Regions from separate parts of the Rhizobium sp. PP-F2F-G48 genome, predicted to be linked through region 2. Evidence: riboswitches for the same ligand, from Rfam matches in the RefSeq annotation. Region 2 holds a riboswitch; the other holds the start of a gene.
The links. Region 2 has a riboswitch for S-adenosylmethionine ahead of metA (homoserine O-succinyltransferase). Riboswitches for the same ligand answer to the same signal wherever they lie in the genome.
Positions count from the first base shown of each region.

Region 1: another riboswitch for S-adenosylmethionine. It lies ahead of C8J36_RS10695 (O-succinylhomoserine sulfhydrylase); the one in region 2 lies ahead of metA (homoserine O-succinyltransferase).

Region 1 is NZ_SLVH01000003.1:567,649-576,469, forward strand. Features, by position in the region: gene C8J36_RS10665 (hypothetical protein) at 1-92, shown strand, start outside; gene C8J36_RS25325 (hypothetical protein) at 92-814, shown strand; gene C8J36_RS10675 (hypothetical protein) at 811-1,008, shown strand; gene C8J36_RS10680 (hypothetical protein) at 998-2,152, shown strand; tRNA gene C8J36_RS10685 (tRNA-Gly) at 2,204-2,277, opposite strand; gene C8J36_RS10690 (2'-deoxycytidine 5'-triphosphate deaminase) at 2,354-3,448, opposite strand; SAM riboswitch at 3,522-3,600, shown strand; gene C8J36_RS10695 (O-succinylhomoserine sulfhydrylase) at 3,646-4,839, shown strand; gene apaG (Co2+/Mg2+ efflux protein ApaG) at 4,992-5,384, shown strand; gene C8J36_RS10705 (Hsp33 family molecular chaperone) at 5,433-6,419, opposite strand; gene argF (ornithine carbamoyltransferase) at 6,628-7,545, opposite strand; gene C8J36_RS10715 (aspartate aminotransferase family protein) at 7,644-8,821, opposite strand, start outside.
Region 2 is NZ_SLVH01000004.1:301,938-310,758, reverse strand. Features, by position in the region: gene C8J36_RS12670 (ubiquinone biosynthesis hydroxylase) at 1-830, shown strand, start outside; gene C8J36_RS12665 (Trm112 family protein) at 926-1,156, opposite strand; gene C8J36_RS12660 (LON peptidase substrate-binding domain-containing protein) at 1,165-1,830, opposite strand; gene trxA (thioredoxin) at 1,991-3,019, opposite strand; gene C8J36_RS12650 (prolyl-tRNA synthetase associated domain-containing protein) at 3,105-3,614, opposite strand; tRNA gene C8J36_RS12645 (tRNA-Gly) at 3,933-4,007, shown strand; gene C8J36_RS12640 (aldose epimerase family protein) at 4,285-5,289, opposite strand; gene metA (homoserine O-succinyltransferase) at 5,423-6,346, opposite strand; SAM riboswitch at 6,396-6,473, opposite strand; gene C8J36_RS12630 (ABC-F family ATP-binding cassette domain-containing protein) at 6,558-8,405, opposite strand; gene C8J36_RS12625 (thiamine diphosphokinase) at 8,408-8,821, opposite strand, start outside.

The DNA of each region.
Region 1 (8,821 bases), on a different contig from region 2:
TCTCGAACGGCCAGCGCCAGGACATCGTCGTCGCGCTTAAGGAGATTATTGCTCGCTTCGAAGGCCAGCCGCAGCAGAGCGGGAGGGCGTGATGAGCATCACCCTTTGGAAACCAGAGCCGAACGTGCTCATTCATCAGGCGCTCGGCAAAGCTTGTGAAGAAGCTTCCGAACTGGCGAACATCCTCGCCCGCTGCCTTATCCAAGGTCTCGACCAGAGCGAACCGGTAAGCGGCAAGTCAAATCGGAAAGCGCTCTCGGATGAGATCGCCGACCTCGACGCGGCAGTTCAATGGCTGCGCGAGCTTACTGGCGAAGAATATGATGAGGAGCGGGCCGACAGAAAGCTGAACGGCTTCCGTCAATGGCAGCGCATGCTCGAAGCCGACATGTCCGCCCCATCACCCGCACCGAATGTTATGTGGCCGACTGAAGCCATCTGCCGACTGATCCACGATCATGCAGGCACGAAATCTCCTGACGAGCCGTTACATCACCCGGCGCAAAAATCGTGGGAAGAGCCAACGTTGGTGAGGTGGCAGCAGTGGGAAGGTCTTGTTGAAGAATTGCACGAGCTTGTGCATGCCCCCGCACCTCAACCAAGGAAACGAGAAAGCCCTCGCCTTGAAAGGCTGCTCGCGGCCGCAAAAGCTCAGATCGAGAAAATGACGGAGGCAGAAATCGACGCAATGCTTGCAGCTCAGCGCGAAAGCTGGGTCCGCGGTATGACGACGACTTGCGAACACGGCGTTCTCGACTTCGAGCAATGCTGCGACTGCCGTAAAACCAGGCCTCTGAGCGGGGACATAACATGAGCCGGGCAAGCTTCAGGCAGGCGGACGTTGAGCGGCTCCTTAAGGCCGCGAAGAACCAAGGCTTCGGATGCATCTTCGATCTGCGGACGCATGAGGCGAAATTCGTTCCCGTTGACGACTCGGCAAAGATGGCGCCCCTCTCCCTTCAGGGGATCTTCCCCCCTGACGGAAAGGATGCTTTCGATGAGAACTGACAGACCCGGCTACAAATGCCGGGCAAATAAGGACGGCTCGACCGTCCATTACTGGTCGCCAAAGCGAGCCGTGAAGGGAGCGCCAGCAGCGCTATCGACCATCCGGCTTGGTGATGGCCTGACAGAAGAGCAGATAGCCGCCGAATGCCAGCGGCTGACTGCACAACTGCGCGACGAGTTGCTCAAGCTCGGGTCGCCTCCCACCTACGACTGCACCATAGCCAGCCTCGTCGCATGCTATCGGCACGACAAGACCAGCAGCCTGCACAGCGTAAAGCACTCAACTCGAATACGGGACTACGAGCCTAGTCTCCGCATCCTGGTCGCTGACGTCGGCGCGCGGCGGATCGATGCCCTCCGCTCCTCCGACTTCAAAAAGTGGTTTGCTGGATGGAAGAAAAAGGGCCATCGCCGCGCGTCGGGAGCGATCAAGCTCTTGCGCGTCGTGATCTCGTACGGAGCTGGCGAACGCCTGATCGGATGCGCACAGGCGCGTGACATCCTTTCCGACATGCGGTTCGAACAGCCTGCGCCACGCACCGTCGCCATGACTTACGAGCAGTGCGCCGCAATCGTAGCGAAGAGTATCGAAATGGGGTGCCCGTCAATCGGCTTTGTCGAGGCGCTCAAATTCGAAACGGCGTTGCGACGCATCGACGTCATCGGCGAGTGGGCGCCAGCTCCAGGAGGGGGAAGCTTCCGCTGGTCAGGATTGATGGCCAAGGACATTTCTAAGGACATGATCCTTTCGCTCAAGACCAGCAAGACGGGAGCACTCGTCTCGCGCGATCTCAGCACCTATCCCCTAGTCACCGAGGCACTCCAAGCCTACCGCATTCCCGATATCGGCCCGGTCGTCATCGACGAGGATTCCGGAAAGCCGTACTGGGAAAACCGCTACACCGAAAAGTTCAAAAGGGTGCGCGACGCGGCCGGCGTTTCCTCGACGGTTTGGTCAATGGATTCGCGCGCAGGTGCGGTCTCCGAGACGATCGAGGCGACTGGCTCGCTGGATGCAGCACGCGATCTAGCAACCCACACCACGACAACAATGACACGCCGCTACGCTCGTGGCGACGGTCTGGAGGCGAGCCGCAAGGTCGCCTTGGCTCGCGTCGAATCGCGGCCTAAAACTGCTCAGTGACACGGCAGTGACACGAGTGACACGCCGCCTTGCTCAAGGCTTTGAATTTGCTGGAGCGGGTGAAGGGAATCGAACCCTCGTATTCAGCTTGGGAAGCTGCTGCTCTACCATTGAGCTACACCCGCCGATGCGCCAGACATCCAACAGAAGCGGCCGCGTGTCAATCCTTCTGCAAGGCTCAGGGACGGCGAAAGCCGTGCTTCAGCCGCGAAAATGCTTGGAAAGCTTCAGGCCCTGCGCCTGATAGTTCGATCCGACGCCCAGACCATAGAGGCCCTTCGGTCGCTCCATCATGTGCTCGTAGACGAGACGCCCGACGATCTGGCCATGTTCGAGGATGAAGGGCACCTCATGGCTTCGCACCTCCAGCACGGCACGGCTGCCGGTGCCGCCGGATTGCGCATGGCCGAAGCCGGGATCGAAGAAACCGGCGTAATGGACGCGGAATTCGCCGACCAGGGGATCGAAGGGCGTCATCTCCGCGGCAAAGAGCGGCGGCACGTGGACCGCCTCGCGGGAGACGAGGATGTAGAACTCGTCGGGATCGAGAATGAGCTCATCGGCGCCGCGGCTGTAGAGCGGCTCCCAGAAATCATAGATCCCGTGCGCGTTCTTGCGATCGACATCCACCACGGCGGTGTGATGCTTGCCGCGATAGCCGATCAGGCCATCGGCGCCGGTTCCCTTCAGATCGATCGACAGCGCGATGCCGGCGCCCGACACGTTCGGCGTATCGCTGGCGACCAGCGTGTCCGTGCGGTGAAGGTCCAGAACCTCGCTTTCCGTCAGCAGCGCATGGCCGATGCGGAAGCGGATCTGCGACAGGCGCGAGCCGCGACGCACGATGACCGGGAAGGTACGCGGGCTGATTTCCAGATAGAGCGGACCACGATAGCCGGCGGGGATCTTGTCGAACTCCTGCGCGCGGTCGGTGATGACACGGGTGAAGATATCGAGCCGGCCGGTCGAGCTTTTCGGATTGGCCGAGGCCGACATGGCGGCCGGCAGGTCGAGGCTTTCCATCAGCGGCACGATGTAGACGCAGCCGGTTTCGAGCACCGCGCCTTCGCTGAGGTCGATGACATGCAGCTTGAGGCGATCGAGCTTGTCGGCGACGAGATGTCCCGGGCCGGGCATGAAGCTCGCGCGCACGCGGAAGGCCCGGGCACCGAGCCTGAGGTCGAGGCTCGCCGGCTGGATCTGGTCCTCGTCCAGCGGCCCTTCGCTGAGAAGGCGGCCGTCGTCGAACAGCGAAGCGATTGCGCTATCCGCCAGAATGCCCGTGTCGCGCGCCATGCCTTCATCCTTTTTTCGCCGCCGACAAAACCAAAAACGGCCGATTGACGCAAGCGGGGCGAAGACGTATGGGAACTTATCCCGTGGTGATTTGGCCGGTCGGCTTGCAGCCACGTTAAACAAATGGCTAAAAAGACCGGGCTTGAACCGGTCTGCTTTACGCGACCGGTTTTTTTGTTTCTGGAAGGAGACAATCGATGAGCACGGCAAACAAGACCTGGCGCCCGGCGACACAGCTCGTTCACGGCGGCACCACCCGCTCCAATCACGGCGAAACCTCAGAGGCAATCTTCCTGACGCAGGGCTTCGTCTACGAGAGCTCGGAAGCGGCCGAAGCGCGCTTCAAGGGCGAGACGGACGGCTTTATCTATGCCCGCTATGGCAGCCCCACCAACGAGATGTTCGAAAAGCGCATGTGCCTGCTGGAAGGCGCCGAGGATGCGCGCGCGACGGCCTCCGGCATGGCCGCCGTCGCCGCCGCCATCCTCTGCCAGCTGAAGGCCGGCGATCACATCGTCGCTGCCCGCGCGCTCTTCGGCTCGTGCCGCTGGGTCGTGGAAACGCTGGCGCCGTCCTACGGCATCGAATGCACGCTGGTCGATGGCCGTTTCATCGAGAACTGGGAAAAGGCGATCCGCCCGAACACCAAGGTCTTCTTCCTGGAAAGCCCGACCAACCCGACGCTGGAAGTCGTCGATATCGCGGCCGTGGCGAAGCTTGCCGATGCAGCGGGCGCAAAGCTCGTGGTGGACAACGTCTTTGCGACGCCGCTCCTGCAGAAGCCGCTCGAACTCGGCGCGCATGTCGTCGTCTACTCCGCCACCAAGCATATCGACGGCCAGGGCCGCTGCCTCGGTGGGGTCGTTCTGTCGTCCAAGGACTGGATCGACGAGCATCTGCACGACTATTTCCGTCACACCGGCCCGGCCCTGTCGCCGTTCAACGCCTGGACGCTGCTGAAGGGTATCGAGACCCTGCCGCTGCGGGTGCGCCAGCAGAGCGAGAATGCGGCGAAGGTTGCCGACTTCCTGGCCGATCAGAGCCAGATTGCGCGCGTGATCTATCCCGGCCGCAAGGATCACCCGCAGGCGGATATCATTGCCAAGCAGATGACGGGCGGATCGACGCTCGTCTGTTTCGAGATGAAGGGCGGCAAGAAGGCGGCATTCGCGCTGCAGAACGCGCTGGAGATCGTCAAGATCTCCAACAATCTCGGCGACAGCAAGAGCCTGATCACCCATCCCGCGACGACGACGCACAAGAATCTGGCCGAAGAGGCCCGCGCCGAACTCGGCATTTCCGACGGCACCGTGCGCCTCTCCGCCGGGATCGAGGACAGCGCCGATCTCATCGAGGATTTCGCGCGGGCACTGAGAACCGTCACCGCCTGAGGCACCTCGCCAACCGATCGAAACAACGTCAAATCGCGCCCCATCGGCGCGATTTGTCTTCGTGCCACGCTGCAACACACTTTTCGCGGGCGTTATTCTTCGGGAAACCATCTGCCCCTAGAATAAGGACACCGACTGGAAGGGTTTGCATCATGTATCGCGCGCTGACACGGGACATCGAAGTCACCGTAGAGCCTTATTATCTGGAGGATCAGTCCGATCCCGAAGACGGGCGCTACGTGTGGGGCTACCGCATCCTGATTTCAAACCGCTCCACGAAGACCGTGCGGCTGATGACGCGGTATTGGCATATCACCGACGAAAGCGGACAGGTGGACGAGGTGAATGGCCCGGGCGTCATCGGCGAACAGCCCATTCTCAATCCGGGCGACACGTTCGAATATTCCTCGGGCTGCCCGCTCGACACGCCCTCCGGCGTGATGTTCGGCCATTACTCGATGGAGACGCCCGAAGGCGAGACCTTCACGGTCGATATTCCCGCGTTCTCGCTGGACCTGCCGGGCCTCAACCGCACGCTGAACTAATCCCCGGCCGCGACAGCCGGGGAGCCTCTTCGATATTTCAAGACGCCCTTACTGCGGACGGACCTCGGTTGCTTCGAACGTATAGGTGGTCGAGCAGAACTCGCAGGTCACCGAGATGACCCCATCCTCCACCGTGCTGTCGATTTCCTCCTGGCTGAAGCTCGCGAGGACATCGCGGAGTTTTTCGCGCGAGCAGGCGCACTGGTCGTAGACCGCCTGCGGCGGATAGACCCGCACGCCGCGCTCGTGGAACAGGCGAAAGAGCAGCCGCTCCGTGCCGACCGTGGGGTCGGTCAGTTCGTCCGCATCGATCGTCTCGACCATGACGCGGGCCTCGTCCCAGAGGTCGTCCACGCGGCCATCGAAGGTCTCGGCACCATCGCCGCCATGCAGGTCCGGCTGGCGCATCCGGTCGGGCGCTTCCGGCAGGAACTGCGCGACCATGCCGCCGGCACGCCAGCGATGACGCGGCTTGCCGTTTTCGTCGCGATCCAGAAGCTCGGCAACGCCGAGGCGCACCTTGGTCGGGATCTGCTCCGACTGGCGGAAATAGACGCCGGCGATCTCCTCGAGCGAGGCGCCGTCGAGCGGCACGATTCCCTGATAGCGCTGGGTGAACTCGCCCTGGTCGATGGTAAAGGCCAGAACGCCCTCGCCGAGAAGGTCCTGCGGATCCGTTTCGCCCTTTTCGATGGCGCTCGCCAAGGCCTCTTCGTCGTAGCGGGCATAGGCCCGCACGCGATCCGGCGTCGAGAAGTCGGCGACCACGAGATCGACCGGGCCATCGCTCTTCGTCTGGATGATCAGCTTGCCGTCGAATTTGAGCGAGGTTCCGAGCAGCACGGTCAGCACCACCGTTTCCGCCACGAGGCGTGCGACCGGGAGCGGATAGTTGTGCCGCTCGAGGATCGCGTCCAGCATCGGGCCCAACTGGACCGCGCGACCGCGCACGTCGAGACCTTCCACCTGGAAGGGTACGACGCGGTCATCGCCCGCATAACCGAATTCGCCGAGATCTGGTCCTTTGTCCACCATGTCCATGCTCCTGATGCAAGACCCGCCGCGGCGAGCCCGAACGCAGATGACGGCGCCCCGGACAGGTCCGGGAATCGCAAGCCGCAACTCCATTCTATTGGATTGATATGAAATGCCAGCAAAAAACCGTGGCATTCCGCTTTGCACCTAGATCGGTGGCCGGATGCCGGTTTTCAAGGTTTCGGCCTTGTGCGCCGAGCGCCGCGGCTCAGAGAGCGCCCAGGCACCAGGCGAGAATCGACTTCTGGGCATGAAGGCGGTTCTCCGCCTCGTCGAACACCACCGATTGACGACCGTCGATCACCTCGTCGGTCACTTCCTCGCCGCGGTGTGCCGGCAGGCAGTGCATGAAGAGCGCGTTCTCGTCCGCCTTCGACATCAGGGCAGAATTGACCTGATAGGGCTGGAAGACATTGTGGCCGCGGGCGCGGTGCTCCTGGTTCATGGACACCCAGGTGTCCGTCACCACGCAATCGGCACCGGCGACGGTCTTTTCCGCATCGTGCGACAACACGACATTGCCGCCATTGTTGCGCGCCCAATTGAGGATCTTGTCGTCGGGCTCGGAGCCGAGCGGTACGGCCATCTTCATCGTGTAGCCGAAGCGGGCCGACCCCTCGATGAAGGAATGCAGCACGTTGTTGCCGTCCCCTGTCCAGGCGATGGTCTTGCCCTTCACCGGGCCGCTGTGCTCCTCGAAGGTCATGATATCGGCCATGATCTGGCAGGGATGCGTCGTGTCCGTCAGAGCGTTGATGACGGGAACGGTCGCGTGTTCGGCAAGCTCAAGCAGACGGCTGTGATCCGTCGTGCGGATCATGATGGCATCGACGTAACGTGAGAGAACCTTGGCCGTATCGCCGATGGTCTCGGCACGGCCGAGCTGCATTTCCGTGCCCGACAGGAACAGCGTCTCGCCGCCGAGCTGGCGCATGCCGACATCGAACGACACGCGGGTCCGGGTCGAAGGTTTTTCGAAGATCATGGCGAGCATCTTGCCGGCCAGCGGCTTTTCCGCGGTCCCGGCCTTGGTCGCTGCCTTTCGCACCCGGGCATCATCGATGATCGAGCGCAGGTTCTCCGCCGACATGGCGGAGAGATCGAGGAAGTGCCGGGTATCAGCCATGAAAATGCGGTGTCCTGTCCTTGTCCCGTCGGGGCTTTCAGCTCCCTGCCCGGGCCTGGGTGTCGGTCGATGCCGAGGTATGGTGGCGGGGTTTGACGTTACGCCGTCGCGCGCTGCTTGACCGTCGTCAGCGTTTCGCTGGCGCGCTCGATGCGGGCAAGGCCTTCACGGGCTTCTTCCGCGCTGGTGATCAGCGGCGGCAGCAGACGGATGACGTTTTCCCCTGCGGGAACGGCCAGCATCCGCTCCGCCCGGATCGCCTTCAGCAATTCGGCGGAGGGCACGGCGGCCTTGATACCGAGCATGAGGCCTTCGCCGCGGATTTCCTCGATCACATCGGGGAACCGATCGGCAAGCGATGCGAGCCCCTGACGGAAGACCAGCGCGACGTCGCGCACATGCTCGAGAAAGCCGTCGCCGAGAACGACGTCGAGTACGGCATTGCCGACGGCCATGGCCAGCGGATTGCCGCCATAGGTGGACCCATGCGTGCCCGCGACCATGCCGGACGCAGCCTCTTCCGTCGCCAAGCACGCGCCGAGCGGGAAGCCGCCGCCAATGCCCTTGGCAGCTGCGAGGATATCTGGCGCGATGCCGGACCATTCATAGGCAAACAGCTTGCCGGTCCGCCCGACGCCGCACTGGACTTCATCGAAGATCAGCATCAGGCCGTGTTCGTCGCAAAGCGCGCGCAGCGCCTGCAGGAAGGCCTTGGAGGCCGGGCGAATACCACCCTCGCCCTGGATCGGCTCGATCAGGATCGCCGCAGTCTCTTCGGTGATCGCATCCTTGACGGCGTCGAGATCGGCGAAGGGCACCTGGACGAAGCCGGGTGCCTTCGGGCCGAAGCCTTCGAGATATTTTTCCTGGCCGCCGGCCGCAATCGTCGCGAGCGTGCGCCCATGGAAGGCACCTTCGAACGTGATGACGTGGAAACGCTCCGGCCGCCCCTTGGCGAACTGGTAGCGACGCGCCGTCTTGATGGCGCATTCCAGAGCTTCGGCACCGGAATTGGTGAAAAAGACCTTGTCGGCGAAGGTGTTGTCCGTCAGCCGCTTGGCAAGCTTTTCCTGGCCGGGGATCTCGTAGAGGTTCGACAGATGCCAGACCTTCTCGGCCTGGTCCTTGAGCGCTGCAACAAGATGCGGATGCGCATGGCCGAGCGAATTGACGGCCACGCCCGCGGCGAAATCGAGATAGCGCGCGCCATCTTCCGCCACCAGCCAGACACCTTCGCCGCGCTCGAAGCGCAGCGGCGCACGCATGTAGGTCTCGT
Region 2 (8,821 bases):
TCCGGCCATCGACGACCGCCAGCGGCTTTACGGCGGACGATCACGCCGTCCGGTTGAAACTGGCCGATGGCGGCGAGATCGAGGCCCGCCTGCTCGTCGCCTGCGACGGTGTGCGCTCGAAGCTTCGCGATGCCGCGGGCATCAAGACGGTGAACTTCGACTACGGCCAGTCCGGCATCGTCACCACGGTGGAGCACGAGCGTTCCCATGAGGGGACAGCCGAAGAGCACTTCTTGCCGGCAGGTCCGTTTGCCACGCTGCCGCTCAAAGGCAACCGCTCGTCGCTGGTCTGGACCGAGCGGACGGACGATGCCAACCGCCTGATCGAGAGCGACGATCTCGTCTTCGAGGCCGAACTCGAACGCCGCTTCGGTTACAAGCTCGGCGCCCTGAAGGTGGTCGGCGGCCGCCGCGCTTTCCCGCTCGGCCTGACGATCGCCCGCGAATTCGTCGCCAACCGCTTCGCGCTGGCCGGCGATTCCGCCCACGGCATCCACCCCATCTCCGGGCAGGGCCTCAATCTCGGCTTCAAGGATGTGGCCGCTCTGGCGGAAACCATCGTCGATGCCGACCGCCTCGGCCTCGACATCGGTTCGCTCGCGGTGCTGGAGCGGTACCAGACCTGGCGCCGCTTCGACACGGTTCGCATGGGCGTGACGACGGATGTGCTGAACCGGCTGTTTTCCAACGATATCCCGCCGGTGCGCCTGCTGCGCGATGTCGGCCTCGGCCTGGTCGATCGGTTGACCCCGCTCAAGTCCTTCTTCATCCGGCAGGCAGGTGCGGCCGCCGGCAGCGATCCGAAACTCCTGTCCGGCCAGCCGATCTGAAGACTATGTCCGCACGCACGCCCGAAGCGCGGACTACGAATCGGAGACAATCCGACGCGCTTCAGGCCGACGCGCTTCAGGGATGACGATGAACATTAGGGCTGCTCGGTCGCGCGCGGCAGCACCCGGCCGGCACCGTCCGTCTCGATCTTGCGCGCTTCGGAAATCAGCATGATGGGAATGCCGTCGCGGATCGGATAGGCGAGCCTTGCCTTTTCCGACACGAGCTCGTTTTCCGCCGCGTGATAGCTGAGCCGCCCCTTGGTCAGGGGACAGACGAGAAGCTCGAGCAGCTTCGGATCGACGCGGCGGGTTCTCTCGTCCATCGCAATGCCTATTGCAGCATGGTTTCGATGTCGCCGAACGTCTTGGCGAGAACGATCTCGGTGATTGCGATCAGCGTATCGGCGCGGGTCTTGAGGTCCGGCGCCTCCAGCAGCGCCTGCTTCTCGGCCGGCCCGTAGGGCAGCATCATCGCCATGGAATTGACCAGGGTCGTGTTACCGGCGCGCTCGACGCTCTCCCAGTCGGCTTCGAGCTTGTTGGTATCGAGATAGGCCTTGAAGGCGGCAAGCAGCGCCTCGCGATCCACCTGCCCCTCGTCCTCGGATTCCGAGAGGTCGCCTGCAAACGGCGTGATCTTGAAATTGCGGTAACCCTTGACCGCATGCACCTCGTCGAACAGGCGAAAACGGCAGATGCCGGTCAGCGAGGTGATGTAGCGTCCATCCTCCATCTCGGCGAACGAGGTGATCCGGCCGACGCAGCCGACCTGGCAGAGTGCCTGGCTGTCCTCGCTATGATCGGTGAGCGACGGCTGCACCATGCCGATCAGGCGATTGCCGCAGAGCGCGTCGTCGAACATGGCGAGATAGCGCGGCTCGAAAATATTCAGCGGCAACTGCGAGCCCGGCAGCAACAGAACGCCGGTCAGCGGAAACACCGGAATGACGTCCGGAATATCCTTCGGCTTCAGATAACGTGCATTTCCGACCTGCATCTCAGGCAAACTCCGCCATATCTGGGGCAACGGGTCGATCATCGGCCCGTCCGCCTCGCATTAAGGGTCACATGGTGCGCTTGCTGGAAATCTCAAGCGGGAAACGCCTGCCGGGATGTCGACTGTCGAACCGGGGGAAACGGCTCCGGCCCGCAAAAGTTCACGAGAACAGGATGGCCGACATCTTGCGGCGCGCCGACAGCGTCGCCGGATCGGCCGGGCCCCACACCTCGAAGAAGGCGACCAGCGCCCGGCGGGCCCCGTCGTCGTCGAAGCTGCGGTCGCGCCGCATGATCGTCAGCAGGTGATCGGCCGCAGCCTGGCGGTCGCCCTCCACATTGCGGATCTTGGCAAGATTCAGCCGGGCGGCGTGATCGTCGGGATCGGCGAGAAGCGCGGCTTCCAGTGCTTTGGGATCGCCGAGCTTGCGCGCTTCGTCGATCTGGTCGAGCCGCTTGAGCAGGGCCGAGACCTTCGGGTCCGCCTTCTGCTCGTCGGAAAGCTCGGACAGGAACTCGCGCGCCTGATCGAGCGCATCCGAGGCGATCATCACCTCGGCAAGCCCGGCGCGGGCGGGCAGATTGTCCGGCTCCACCTGAAGCACCGAGGCGAAGATGCCGCCGGCATTCTGCAGGCCGCCCGCCTCCAGGAGCTGCCGTGCCTCGGCAAGTGCGCCCTCGATTTCGGCCGCCTGGTCGTCGACCATGGGACCCGCGATCTTCTCGATGAAGGCCCGGATCTGGCTTTCGGGAACCGCCCCCATGAAGCCGTCGGCCGGACGTCCATCGATGAAGGCGACCACGGCCGGAATGGACTGGATGCCGAGCTGCCCCGCGATCGAGGGGTGATCGTCGATGTTCATCTTGACGAGCTTCACCCGCCCGCCGGCCTCCGTCACCACCTTCTCGATGATCGGCGTCAGCTGTTTGCACGGGCCGCACCACGGCGCCCAGAAATCGACCAGGACCGGGAGACCGCGCGAGGCCTCCAGCACGTCGCGGGCAAAGGTGGCCGTCGTCGTGTCGGAGATCAGGGCACCGCCACCGCCAGCAGGTGCGCTCGCAGAGGCCGACGACGGCAGGGGCGACGACATCGGCGCCGGAGAGGCGCCTGCCGGCGCGCCGCCATAGGTGGCCGTTGCGCTCATCTGGCTGCCATAGGAACCGGAATAGGGATTGTTGCCGCTCATCGAATGCTCCTTGTGGGGACCATGCGCAGCCCCGATCCTCGTCTTCGCCGGGTGTCGTCCGGCAATCGCCCTCAAAGATCGTATGTCAGGCCGTGACTTTCAAGACAAGCGGCACGTGCCCCGTCGCCTCGGCGAAGCGGATCAGATCCTTCGATGACAGCGATGTCGTCGCGTCGTTGGTCAGGGGATGACAGTTGACGATCTCCTCGCGCATCAGGTCGGCATCCAGCACCAGCGTCACGGCGTGGCGATGGTCATTGATGACGCCGAGCGCCGTCACGGCACCGGGGATGACGCCGAGATACTCCATCAGCTTTTCCGGCTTGCCGAAGGAGACCTTGCTCGCCGCGCCGATCAGCGTGTGCACGGTCTTCAGGTCGACGGTCGCATGCTCCTCGACGGTCAGAAGGAAGTAATTGTCCTTCTTGTCTTTCACGAACAGGTTCTTCGTGTGCCCGCCGGGGATTTCGTCCCGCAGCGACACCGATTCGGCGACGGTGAACACCGGCGCATGCCGCTTCGTCTGGTGAGCGATCCCGAGATCGTCGAGAAAGCGGAAAAGGTCTTCTGCCGTCTTCGGCTGCGTGTCGGTCATGTCCAGCTCCTGTGCCTGCGCCTCACGTGCTTACGAAGCGGCAGACCGCAGCGCAATCGCAGAGGCGACGGATACCATTCCCAAAGCGCGACGCGTGCCATGCGCCGGGGTCGCCAGAGCACCCGGGGCATGCGTCCGGCGAAACGCCCCCGCGAAAAACCGAGCATCATCAATCGCTTGAGAGAAATTCCGGAAATTTTCTTCCCCCATCGTCATTTCCCTGTTGCATTTCCAAATCGGCTGAGCGATATAGCGCCCGTCGCCAACGAAAACGGCGACGCCACGGTCCACCGACTACCCCCGGACCTTGGTTGATGAGCGGGTGTAGCTCAGGGGTAGAGCACAACCTTGCCAAGGTTGGGGTCGAGCGTTCGAATCGCTTCACCCGCTCCATTTTCTTCACAGGTAAACACACTCTACAAAGTTGACGGCTGTCAACTTTTTATTAACGGTTTCGTGCCGTCGATGCCGGCCTGTGAATCCGAGCCTGTGCCGATGCGCTCGAGCCGCAGCCCGGCATGTCCCCATTCCGAGCGATCACCCCCCGCACGATAACCCCCGCACGATCTCCCTAAAGCACGATCGCCCCAAAAGCCGGCTCAGTTCCTGGGACGATCGGCATCATGCCGCTGTCGGCAGGCGCTCGAACTGAGCGCCTGCCGACAGATCATCAGCTCTTCGAGAAGATGTAATCCGTTTCCTGGCGCAGCGTTTCGCCGGGGCGCAGGATGGCGTTCGGAAAGCCGTCATGGTTGACGGCGTCGGGCCAGATCTGGGTTTCCAGACAAAAGCCTGCAAACGGGCCGTAGGTCCGGCCTTCGAGGCCGGGCACGGGCGTGTGCAGCTTGAAGCCGGAATAGAACTGCACGCCGGGCTCCGTCGTGCGGACTTCCAGCGAAACGCCCGAATCGATGCTGCGCGCCAGCACGGCAGAGCGCTTCGGACCCCGGTCGCCCGACAGGCAGAAATTATGGTCGTAGAGCACCTTCTCGCCCTCCGTCTGCCGGCGCATGGAGGTCATCTCGCGCAGATCGAATGCCGTACCCTCGACAGACGCGATCTCGCCCGTCGGGATCTGCTTCTCGTCGGTCGGCAGATAGTGATCGGCGGCGATCATGATGTCGTGGCCGAGCGTATCGGGGCGCCCATCGAGGTTGAAATAGGTATGCTGGCAGAGATTGGCGATCGTCGGCGCGTCGGTCGTCGCCGTGTAGGTGACGCTGAGGCAACCCTGGCCGGAGAGCCGGTAGGTCGCGGCGATCTCGCAGGTTCCCGGATAGCCGGCGCGGCCGGCGGGATCGGTGATCTTCAGCGAAACGGAATCCTCGGTCACGTCGAAGATTGTCCAGAGGCGCTTGGCGATGCCGTCGCTGCCGCCATGAAGATGAGTCACGCCCTTCTCGTTGAGTTCGAGCTGGAAATCCTCGCCGTCGATCGAAAAGCGGCCGTCATCGATGCGGTTGGAGGAGCGGCCGGGCGTCGCCCCGAAATAGGAGGAGTGGGCCGGATAATCCTCGAACGCTTCGAAGCCCAGCACCAGCGGCGGCGCATGCCCCTCCAGCCGCAGGTCCTGGATGACGGCGCCCCAGGAGAGGACATGGGCCGTCAGACCGCCGCCGCGGATCGTCACGCGGTGCACGGGCTCACCCGTCTTCAGATGGCCGAAGATCTCCATTGCAGTGCTGGTCAAATCGCGTTCCTCGCTTTTGTCCGGTCGCAGCACCAGGGGGCGCCGCCGACCGCATTGTCTCCCCGCGTCCTGCGCGGATCGTCACGGACGCGCCCTGTCTGGCGCGCTTGCTACAGCCTCAGCGGCCCTTGCCGATCTCTTTCAGCTCATAGGGCGTCGTCTGGTAGATATCGTTGATCCAGTTGCCGAACAAAAGATGGGCGTGGCTGCGCCAGCGGTTCTGCGGCGGCAGTTCCGGATCGTTGTGGGGAAAATAGTCGTGTGGCATCTTGATCGGCACGCCGGCATTCACGTCGCGGAAATACTCGTCGGCGAGAGACGTCGAATCATATTCCACATGGTTGAACACATAGAGACGGTTGCCCGCCTTCTCATGGACGAAGCAGACGCCCATCTCGTCGGATTCCATCAGGATCTCCAGCCCCGGCACCGTCTCGATATCCGCGCGCCGGACCTCGGTCCAGCGGGACACGGGGATCTGGAAATCGTCGGAGAAGCCGCTGAGATAGACGGAAGACGGGTTGAGATTGTGGTGACGATAGACGCCGAAAGCCTTTTCCCGCAGCGGATGCTTGGGCACGCCATGGAAATGGTAGATCGCCGCCATCGCGCCCCAACAGATGTTGAGCGTCGAGTGGATGTGGGTGTGCGTCCAGTCGAAGACCTGCTGCATCTCCTCCCAGTAGGTGACCTCCTCGAAGGGCAACAGCTCGACCGGCGCGCCGGTGATGATCAACCCGTCGAAATGCCGCTCGCGAACATCCTCGAACGTCTCGTAGAAGGCGAGCAGGTGATCTTCCGACGTATTCTTCGCCTTGTGGCTGCCGAGCCGGATCAGCGTGAACTCGACCTGCAGCGGCGAGGCGCCGACGAGGCGCGCCATCTGCACTTCGGTTTTGATCTTGTTCGGCATGAGGTTGAGAAGCCCGATCTGCAGCGGCCGGATATCCTGACGGATGGCGGCCGTTTCGGTCATCACCCGCACGCCCTCGGAAACGAGGGTTTCGAAAGCGGGCAGCGTATCGGGTATCTTGATGGGCATCGGCTTCACTCGGAGTAACGACACCGGCCGAAATGGAGGGTAGCGGGCGAAACATCGTCCCACGGCCCTTTAGCGACTTGTTTAACGTGGCTGCAAGCCGGCCGGCCAAATCACCACGGCGCAAGTCATAGACCCGATGCGGGTGCGAATCAAGGACGGCCGAGGAGCATGGCCAAGGGGACGACCATGAGGGAACTACCAGCGCCTCCCCCTACCCTTCCAGTTCCTCACGCAGCATTTCCAGCTCCAGCCACTCGCCTTCCATCGTCTCGATCGAGGCGCGCAGCTTTTCGAGCTCCGCGGCGAGCGCGGCAAAGCGCGCCGGGTTCTTGGCAAAGAGCTTCGGGTCGGCCATCTCGGCCTCGCGCTTGGCGATCTCGCCCTGCGCCTTGTCCATCTCCTTCGGCAGGTTTTCGAGCGCGAACTTCTGCTTGAAGGACAGCTTGCCCTTGGCGGTTTTCGCAGCGCCACCAGCACCGGTTCCGGCACCGGAGGTCGAAGCGGCACCGGTCTGGCGGGCCTTCTCCGCTTTCTCGGCGCGTTTGCGCTCGTCGGCCACGCCCTTGCGCTGCACCATCATGTCCGAATAGCCGCCGGCATATTCGATCCAGCGCCCGTCCGGCGCTTCCGGGTCGGCCGGCGCGATGGTGGAGGTGACCGTGCGGTCGAGAAAGTCGCGATCGTGGCTGACGAGGATCACCGTGCCGGCAAAGCTGGCGACGATCTCCTGCAACAGGTCCAGCGTCTCGATGTCGAGGTCGTTCGTCGGCTCGTCGAGAATCAGAAGGTTGGTCGGGCGCGAGAGAATGCGCGCCAGCATCAGCCGCGCCCGCTCGCCGCCGGAGAGATTCTTGATCGGCGTGCGCGCCTGTTCGGGCTGGAACAGAAACTCCTTCATGTAGCCGGTCACATGCCGCTGCTCGCCATTGACCAGCAGCGTCTCGCCGCGCCCATCGGTCAGGTAGTTGGCGAGCGTATCCTCGAGGTTCAGGTCCTCGCGCTTCTGGTCGAGCGTGGCGATCTCGAGATTGGTGCCGAGCTTCACCTTGCCCTCGTCCGGCTTCAGTTGGCCGGTGAGCATCTTCAGGAGCGTCGTCTTGCCGGCGCCGTTCGGGCCGACGAGACCGATGCAATCGCCGCGATGCACCCGGATGGAGAAGGGCGCGACGATGGTGCGCGGGCCATAGGCCTTGGTGATCTTCTCCGCCTCGATCACCAGCTTGCCGGATTCCTGCGCGTCGGACACGCTTGCCTGCACCGCCCCCTGCGGTCCCTTGTGGCCGCGATAGTTGGAGCGCAGATCCTGCAGCGCGCCGAGGCGGCGCATGTTGCGCTTGCGCCGGGCGGTCACGCCATAGCGCAGCCAATGCTCTTCCCGCTCGATCTGCTTACCGAGCTTGTGCTGTTCCAGCTCCTCCTGCTCCAGCACCTGGTCCCGCCAGGCCTCGAAATGGCCGAACCCCCGGTCGAGCCGCCGCGACGTGCCGCGATCGAGCCAGACGGTCGCGGTCGAGACCTTTTCGAGGAAGCGCCGGTCGTGCGAGATGAGGATGAGCGCGCTGCGGGTCTTCTGCAGCTCGCCTTCCAGCCATTCGATGGTCGGCAGGTCGAGATGGTTGGTCGGCTCGTCGAGCATCAGGATATCGGGTTCGGGCGCCAGCACCCGCGCGAGCGCCGCGCGCCGCGCCTCGCCGCCGGAGAGATCGTTCGGGTTCTCCTCGCCGCTCAAGCCCAGATGCGAGAGCAGATAGGTCACCCGGTAGGGATCGTCGCCCGGCCCGAGGCCGGCCTCGGCATAGGCCTGCACCGTCGTATAGGCGCCGAAATCCGGTGCCTGCTCCAGATAGCGCACAGTCGATGACGGGTGCCGGAACACCTCGCCCGATTGCGGCTCGATCAGGCCGGCCGCGATCTTCAGCAGCGTCGACTTGCCGGAGCCGTTGCGGCCGACGAGGCAGATCCGGTCGCCCGGTTCCACCTGCAGCGCTGCCCCGTTGAGCAGCGGCGTGCCGCCGAAGGTGAGAACGATATCGTCGAGTTTCAGAATGGGCGGCGCCATGGTCAGGCTCCTGTCATGTCGAGGGGGCGGGCGAGCAGCATCGCGCGACCGGTGCCGAGCGTCAGCGTCACGGGTCCTTCCGCCACGTTGGAAATGGTGCGCGACGACCCGAAGGGCACCGCGAAACGGGTCAGCGGATAACGCGCGCCCGCAATGGAGAGATCGGTCAGCGCATCGAGACCCAGAACGGAAAACAGACAGCCTTTCGGCAGGTCGATTTCGGTCTCGCCGGGAAGAAGCGGCACCGCCTCCTCCTCGCCCGAGGTCAGGACCACGTCGAGCCCGGTCTCGGCAAGCTGCAGAGCGTGCAGCAGGTGCTGGAAAGCATGGTCGCTCCGCTCGCCGCCGAGCGCACCGGCAAGAAGCAGCCGCCGCGCGCCGCGCATCCGCGCCGCCGCGACGGCGATCTCGCCATC